Regions from separate parts of the Shewanella sp. KX20019 genome, predicted to be linked through region 2. Evidence: predicted binding sites of a transcription regulator. Region 2 holds the regulator's gene; the other holds the start of a gene.

Region 1 (4,197 bases), 2.5 Mb from region 2:
ACGCAATACATAGGTGCACTGCGTCTGTCCTGTTGGATTGGTATCTGCTTGGTGACGATACGCCTGAAAGTCGCTGCCATTTTCGACGCTGGATAGCGATACCGTAGCAGGATCTTCAAGTAAGGTATTCCACAAATCAACACAACCTTGCTCGCCTTGGCCAATATTGGTTGGCTGTCCCATCGGGTTACCTTTATCAATGCCCAGCGGAAAACCGAGTGCATTAATATCTAACTCGCCACCGGCGTAATCCGGTAGGTCATTTAGCGAGCTATTACTTCCCAGCACTTGCCAACGCGTATGGGCAAAGGTAATGGCTTGTTGGTAAGCTGCTGCTGTTGCTTGGACGCGGCTGACTTCGGCATCACGCCTGAAGTCGATAAATTTTGCTGCGGCAATTACGGCTAAAATACCAAGTACAATAATGACGACGACCAATTCAATTAACGTGAATCCTTTGACTTTACTGTTAGCTAGCATGCAATTTTGACTTCCAATATAGTGCGGCTATTCGGTGTTTTGAAGCCCACTGAATGAACAGATACTTAATTTGATTGGCATAATAGTAATCGATTTGTTAATAGACGGAAATAAAAAACCGCCAAAATGGCGGTTTAGTTGTTTTATAACACGTATAAGTCTACTTATTTAGCACAGCATTAAAGCGATCAAATGCGGCGTCGAGATCAGCAATGAGATCATCGACGTTCTCAAGACCAATGTGAAGCCTAATGAGTGGCTTACTGCTGTCCCACTTCGTAGCGGTGCGTATTTTATCGATACCAAATACACCCAAAATCAGGCTTTCAAAGCCGCCCCATGAAAAACCCATCTTAAAGTGATCCATGTTTTCAACAAAAGCGGTGACTGATTGTAAATCTCCCTGATTTAATACGAATGAAAATAGACCGTTAGCTGCAGTAAAGTCGCGTTTGAAAAATTCATGTCCTGGGCATGTATCAAAAGCGGGGTGGCGCAGATGGTCTACCTCTGGTCGGCTATTAAGCCAGTTGGCGACTTTTAATGCATTCTGCTCGTGTTGAGCTAAACGGATCCCCAAGGTACGCAGACCGCGACTGGCTAGATAGACGTCATCAGGCGAGGTGCACTGGCCTAACAGATAACTGTTTTCGCGTAACTGCTGCCAATGCTTTTCATTGGCAGTTGCTGTGCCCATCATCACATCAGAATGGCCAACGATATATTTAGTTGCCGCTTGGATCGAAATATCGACGCCCATCTCGAACGGACGTGAATTGATTGGCGATGCCCAGGTATTATCGAGCATGACGACAATACCTTGTTCGTGGGCAATTCGGCTCAATGTGGGCACATCTTGAATTTCCATGGTAATGGAACCTGGAGACTCTAAAAATAATACCTTGGTGTTTGGCTGAATAAGATCACGAATGCCTTCGCCAACCATAGGATCATAGTAGGTGGTTTCTATACCATAGCCGGCTAATAACTTATTACATAAGTCGCGAGTAGGCTCGTAAGCGCTATCGACCATCAGTAGATGATCGCCCGCTTTTAAAAATGACAGTAAGCTATTGCTGATAGCCGCGCTACCTGAGGGGTAGAGCGCTGTGCCAACGCCGCCTTCAAGTTCGGCAATAGCCGCTTGAAATGCAAAATGAGTTGGCCCGCCGCGGCGACCATAAAACATCTCGCCATTGGCTTTGTTTTTAGCAGCAAAACGCAGGTCATCCATCGTATCAAACACCATGGTTGATGCGCGAAAAACCGGTGGGTTTATCACTCCTTGAGTCCACTTCTTGTCGCGGCCAAGACTAATTATCTGCGTTTCTTTTTTCATAGAGCTCTATTTCCACTATAGGGTATTTTTAGTTTTAGCCATCTTAACATCTAAACGGCTAAAGTGAAGTGTCAATCTATTCATCCTGTTCTGCGATTTAGCTATGTTGGCTTCTCTTTACTAAGTGGCAGCTGGATCAATATCTCAACTCCAAAAATCTCACCTTGTTCATTGATTCTATTCTGTGCACTGATTTTTCCTTTATGGAACAGGCTGATCAACCGAGCAATATACAGACCAAGGCCTAAATGAGGTTTATCCTGCGCTTTTTGCGCTCTCACAGAAACCATGGACTCAAAGATCTGCTGCGACATATTCTCAGGCAGAGGTGTGCCGTAGTTTGCAACAGATAGCAGAGCGAGCTTATTATTCACTTTAAGGCTCACTTCGATAGCGCTATCAGGGGTGCTAAATTCCAGCGCGTTAGCAATGAGCTTATCCATTAGTTGCGCAATGTATTCTGGTACGCCCTCGACATACATCGCTTGTGAGTCGACATCAATGTTGAAAAACTGCTTAGGGTAGGCCATTTGATACCCCTGCATGCAGCCGCTAATCACTTTTTCTAGGGGGAATAGTGATTTTTCAGCATGGGTTAAACTCTCTTCCAGTCGTGTCGCTTCGCTCATATTATTGAGGATCATATTAAGGCGGTTAACCCCTTCCTGTGCCCGGTCAACATATTTTCGGCTATCAGGGTTGAGCGTTTGCAGGCTTAGGTGTTCTAGTGATGAGCGCACCACAGCAACAGGCGTACGTAGCTCGTGGGATAAGCGCGATGACATGTTTTCTAGGTAGTGAGTATATTGACCTAATCGACTAACTATACTGGCAAAACTACGAGATAGATCGCCAATTTCATCTCGCACTTTTGAGCCTTGAATGGCTTTTCTAATGCGCCCTTGGTTATCAATAGCTTGTTCGGCTTCATCGCGCAGCTTACGTATTCTGCTAGAGATGTTGGATGCAAAAAAGAACAGTGCCAAGGTGCCCATACTCATAATGGTTAGGATCACATTAAACAGCTTCTCTAAGGCTTTATTGCGCAGCGTGCGGATCCCATGGGTAGTTTCTTCGGCAATAACAACCCCCATCACTTTATCATCGATCCAAATCGGGCTGGCGGCGGCTAAAACCACCGCCTTGTTGTCGGGTGTGAGTCGCCATGTGGAGCCTTGTTTCCCCTGTAACGCTTTGTTGATATGGCTCCCTTGCAGTACGGTGGAGTCCTGTAATGAGTCGACAAAGTCCTTCGAGGGGATGGTTAGAATTTTATAATAAAGCGGATACAAATATTGCTGCTTAAATCGGTCCCAAGTGGTTTTACCCTCTTTTTCTACTGTTGAGCGGGCCCAAACGCTGTTATCTGAACGGATATCGCCTGACTTTGCTAGCACACGGCCATGTTTATCGAGCACCCAAATCCGCGAGCTATTATGGGCCATACCCTTGATAATGTTTTCAATTTCTGGAGAGGGCACTAATACCGTGCCAAGCTTATTAACATCATCAATCGCTGAGGTACCGACAATGGCATCCAACTGTCGAGTGTTACTGCCGTTGACATCATAGATGGCAAAGCCCAATTTACTGCCCACCATATTCAGCGGGATCCGCAGCTCAACATTGTAGCCATTAGCCGATTTAAGCCATTTACCCTGAATTTTAACTTCAGGTGTTACAGGTGTTGTCAGCGCAGGGTCTTCAGGTAGCTCAAATGCACTGATCCAGCCATCTTTTGTTGTTGCCACAACATAACGGCGAAATTGGCCGTCGGGCGCTAGCGTTGCAATGGCGATATGGTCATTTCGGTCAATGCTTAAACTGTTTTTGCCGCGATAGATCACCTGTGGATCGGTGACCTCAAAAAAACCGTATAGATAGCCGGCGTATTTACCGACCATATGGGTAAATTCGATGTCTAATGGCTTGGCTGGATCGCGTTTATAGATTTGATTGTCTTCAGCATAGTGCAGGGAGCGGTGACGATAGGGTTGCCAGTCACTGAGTTTACCATCGAGTTGAATCGGGCCTGCTAATGGATAGGCGTATAGATCGCGGCCCTTTTCGACTTGAGTCAAGAAGCTAGCTTGGCTATCAAACAGTTTCGGCCGCTCGTGCAATGCGGTCGCAAGCGCTTGGGTGGTGCCCTCGAGGGTTTTCTCTTGGCCAAGTCGTAGGTATTTTTCCATCTCCCACACGTATTCGTAACCTAACCATGGTAAGCATAGTAGGAATAGCGATAAGATGCCGACTTTGGCTCGTAGGCCAATAGGAAGATTAAACATATATTTCTCGATATAAAATGACGGTTAGCTTTGTGCGTCCCAGCGATATCCCATCCCATAAACCGTATCAATGCAGTCGAACAAGGTGTC
Region 2 (4,197 bases):
CAGCATCAGAAACGCTAAAACTCGTCTGTAAAGAGGGTTTTTGGCTTCCTACTTCTACGTTAAATGAACTCATAAGGGAATAATCATTATGTCATTCATTCGCCTTGAATTAGTTCGCCAACAAACACTCTGAGTAGATCAACTACTTATATTGATTGGTATAAGACCTTTTTTCGATTTGGACCGTATTGGTGTTAAAGCGTTAAGGACATAAAAAGGGCGGAATGGATGAAACTACGTAAACTAGCGCTATTATGCGCACTAATCCCCAGCTTTTTTGCCTATTCAGGCCAAGAGTATTATGAGGCCCGTAGTGATGCAATGGGCGGCGCTGGTGTTGCCTCGTCTAATAATGAGGGGGCTGCTTTTGTTAACCCAGCATTGCTCGGTTTAAATGCACACAAAGATAATTCAGCTGTTTTATTGATGCCGGTGCTCGGTATTGATATGGCCGACAGCGACAATATGATTGATAAATTTGACTCTCTTATTGATTCATATGATGGCTTGGCCGCTGCTATTGATGCGGGTAACAGTGGCGATATTGATGTTTACCGAGATGATTTGATCCTCGATTTAGAATCGCTGAAAGGTACGTCTGCGTACGCCAGTGCCGGTCTTGGTTTTAGCGTGGCGATTCCACATCAAAGAATGCCAATGGCTATTTTCTACAAAAGTTACGTGAACGCCGTTGGTGTCGCTAACATTGCCCAATCGGATATCGATGCGCTTACAGACTTAGATGTAAATAATCCGCCAGCAGTGACCGACTTAGCCTCAAATGGCCAAGTGATTGGAGGGGCTGTATCTGATTTAGGAATAGCGTTAAGTTTCCCGCTCTCTATTGTCAATATGCCTATCTCGGTAGGTATATCACCAAAGTTCCAGCGCATCGATACGTACAACTATATTGCTAGCGCGAATAATTTTTCTGCCAGTGACTTTGATGATGTTGAATACCGTAACGATGAAACCAGTTTTAATATCGATGTCGGTGTGGCTATTGAGCCAATCAATGGTTTGGTATTTGGTTTGTCAGGTCGTAACCTTATTAGCCAAGATGTCGATACCATTGAAGTTGAAGGGCAGAAGTTCACCTATCGCGTTGAGCCTTTGGTGACCGCAGGTGTTGCTTATGACTGGAGTATCTTGACGGTAACAACCGATGTTGATTTGATTGAAAACAAGAAGTTTAAAGAGCTCGATGGCACGCAGTATTGGCGCCTAGGCGGTGAAGTGCGGGCGTTTGACTGGATGTCATTGCGTGTTGGTTATCGCCATGACATGAAAGATTCAACGGCGAACATCTATTCTATTGGTTCTGGTTTTGCCTTTGGTGAGTCATTTTTCTTAGACTTTACAGGGATGTTTGGCAGTGATGAAGCGATAGGTGGGGTGCTACAAACCTCATATCACTTCTAAACATGGTTTACTTGAGCGTTAGGTTAACTAAGTTCGATAATCGACTTAACTGTTAAGATAAGTGCACTGAAACTACATAAGACCAGAGTAAAAACTCTGGTTTTTTGTTTATCGACTCTACCGACCAATCTACCGGCAACTGCATAACCCAATATTACAGAGGGCAATAGCATTAATGATGCCCACAAATGTTCAGGCTTTAATAGCCCTGCAAATCCTAAAATGGCCAATGCAATCATAGAACTAAATATGAAGAAGGCTGATAGGGCCGCTCTAAATTGACCGGCATCTTTACCTGCGAGCAATATCGCCAGCGGTGGTCCACCTATGGCAGCAATGTTGCCAAAAATGCCAGAGAGAACCCCTGCAATAAACAGGCTTAAACGGTTAACCGAAATATTAAACTTCAGCAAGCTAAAGCCAACGGCGATCGCCACGGTAAGGGCTATTGCCAGCCCTAGAATAGGCTGAGGGGCTATCAATATAAGCATAGCGCCTAAGATCCCACCCGGAATGCGCCCCAGTAGCGCATATTGCAACCCATTGAACTCAAGCTGCCCACGCTCTCTAAAAAGCGTTAATACGGCCGTAGAGAAACCCATCATAATGACTGATGCTGGCACTAGCGAGGGTTCGATAATATATAACAGTGGACTGGCGATGATAGCTAAACCAAAGCCAATTAGACTCTGTGTTAATGCACCACAAAATATAATGATAGAGGCGAAAATAAGCGTGTTTGGGTCTAGCATTTAGCTACCTGTGGATCTTTTTTCGCGAACGAAAGCAAACAAGGACCGCTATAGCGGTCCTTGTTTGCACATACTTAGCCTGTCTACTCTAGCTCTTCCCACTCAATGCCCATCTCATCCATCAAGCGTTTAACTTCCGCAGGCATGCTATCAGGCTTATCTTTTGAAAGATCACCATCATTTGGCAGCGGTTGTCCTGTGTAAGCGTGTAGAAACGCCTCACAGAGTAATTCGCTATTGGTGGCATGACGTAAGTTATTCACTTGGCGGCGTGTACGCTCATCGGTAAGCACCTTGAGTACTTTCAAAGGAATAGAGACAGTAATTTTTTTTACTTGCTCATTCTTTTTTCCGTGTTCAGCATATGGGCTGATATAATCGCCGTTCCACTCAGTCATTGACTCACCTGTAATTTTTAAATTCGGGGCAGATTTTAACCCCTTATGCAGCACAGTCAAATTATTGCCTCTATTTTATGACAAATGCAAATAGATTTCTAAATGCTTGGACGTCTAAACGGCCAAAAGTGATTGACTAGGGTGAATTGCTTAGGTACATTTAGACGTCCAGACATCCCTAATAAGAAAATCTAGCAAGAGGAGTAGTACATGACCGAGCGTAAACTAGCCACTGTAGCTGTGCGCCAAGGCATCGAGTCCGATAGCCAACATGGTGCGGTTGTACCTCCGATCTATCTTTCTACAAACTATTCTTTTGATGGTCACAAAAATCCTAGAGATTTCGATTATAGCCGCTCAGGCAACCCCACTCGTTCAATCTTAGGCGATGCTATCGCTGAACTCGAAAAAGGTTGTACAGGGGTAGTGACTTGTACTGGAATGGCAGCCATAACTTTAGTGACTAGTTTACTTGGTCCCGATGACCTGTTGGTGGTACCTCATGATTGTTATGGTGGTAGTTATCGTTTATTTGTCAATCTGGCGAAGAAAGGTCAGTTCAAACTTGAGGTCGTTGACCAAACCGATACAGCGGCATTGGCTATAGCCATTGCTAGAAAGCCTAAAATGGTGTGGCTAGAAACGCCGTCAAATCCACTGTTACGGGTTGTTGATATTGAAGCAATAAGTGCTGCTAGCCACGAAGTGGGTGCACTCGTGGTCGTTGATAACACTTTCCTGTCACCAATCTTGCAACAACCCTTACTACTTGGTGCCGATATCGTGATTCATTCGACCACCAAATATATCAATGGCCACAGTGATGTCGTCGGTGGTGCTGTGGTGGCGAAAGACGCTGAGCTGGGCGAGTTGTTGCATTGGTGGTCAAATACTTTAGGTCTGACGGGCGGTGCATTCGATAGTTATCTTACATTGCGCGGAATTCGAACACTTGCGGTAAGAATTCGCGAACATCAGGCGAATGCGCAGCGGATCCTTGATACTCTTACCCGTCATCGCGCAGTAGAAAAAGTTTACTACCCAGGGCTTAAAGATCACCCTGGTCATGAAATTGCTGCTAAGCAGCAAAAAGGCTTCGGTGCGATGCTCAGCTTTGAATTAAGAGGCGGTGAAGAGCAATTAGTCGCTTTCTTAAAAAATCTTAATTATTTCTCTGTTGCAGAAAGCCTCGGAGGAGTAGAGAGTCTAGTGGCAGTGCCTGCGACCATGACGCATCGAGCGATGGATCCTGAAGCACGTGCTCAAGCAGGGGTTAAAGACACCTTAATCCGTCTTTCTGTTGGTATCGAAGATGCTGATGATCTTGTTGCCGATATTGAAGCTGCACTCAATGCAGCTGTCGCTTGTTAATTAAAGGGGTTTAAGATGGCACGTTGTCACTTACATAAATTTGGTGGCTCCAGTTTAGCTGACGCAGACTGCTATCGTCGCGTTGCACATATTCTCCTGACTCATGGTCACAGTGACGATCTTGTGGTGGTTTCTGCGGCAGGAAAAAGCACTAACTTTCTATATCGATTGCTGGAACTGAGCACCACAAAGCAGTTGTGGCAAGAAGAGTTACAAACGCTGATTAGTTTTCAACAAAGACTGATAGAGCAGTT

Evidence for each region. Region 2 encodes MetJ, which represses methionine synthesis genes. Its sites were predicted from a motif close to TAGACGTCTAGACGTCTA; they were not measured.
Region 1: a site for MetJ is predicted at 1,863-1,880, ahead of JK628_RS13505 (cystathionine beta-lyase). Genes of this name have one in related genera too.

What each region holds. Positions count from the first base shown of each region.
Region 1 covers NZ_CP068437.1:3,069,674-3,073,870, reverse strand. The annotation lists gene JK628_RS13510 (type II secretion system protein) at 1-480, opposite strand, end outside; gene JK628_RS13505 (cystathionine beta-lyase) at 641-1,819, opposite strand; gene pdsS (proteobacterial dedicated sortase system histidine kinase) at 1,921-4,107, opposite strand; gene pdsR (proteobacterial dedicated sortase system response regulator) at 4,132-4,197, opposite strand, start outside.
Region 2 covers NZ_CP068437.1:583,826-588,022, forward strand. The annotation lists gene JK628_RS02520 (conjugal transfer protein TraF) at 229-1,422, shown strand; gene JK628_RS02525 (sulfite exporter TauE/SafE family protein) at 1,446-2,174, opposite strand; gene metJ (met regulon transcriptional regulator MetJ) at 2,258-2,572, opposite strand; gene metB (cystathionine gamma-synthase) at 2,783-3,943, shown strand; gene JK628_RS02540 (bifunctional aspartate kinase/homoserine dehydrogenase II) at 3,959-4,197, shown strand, end outside.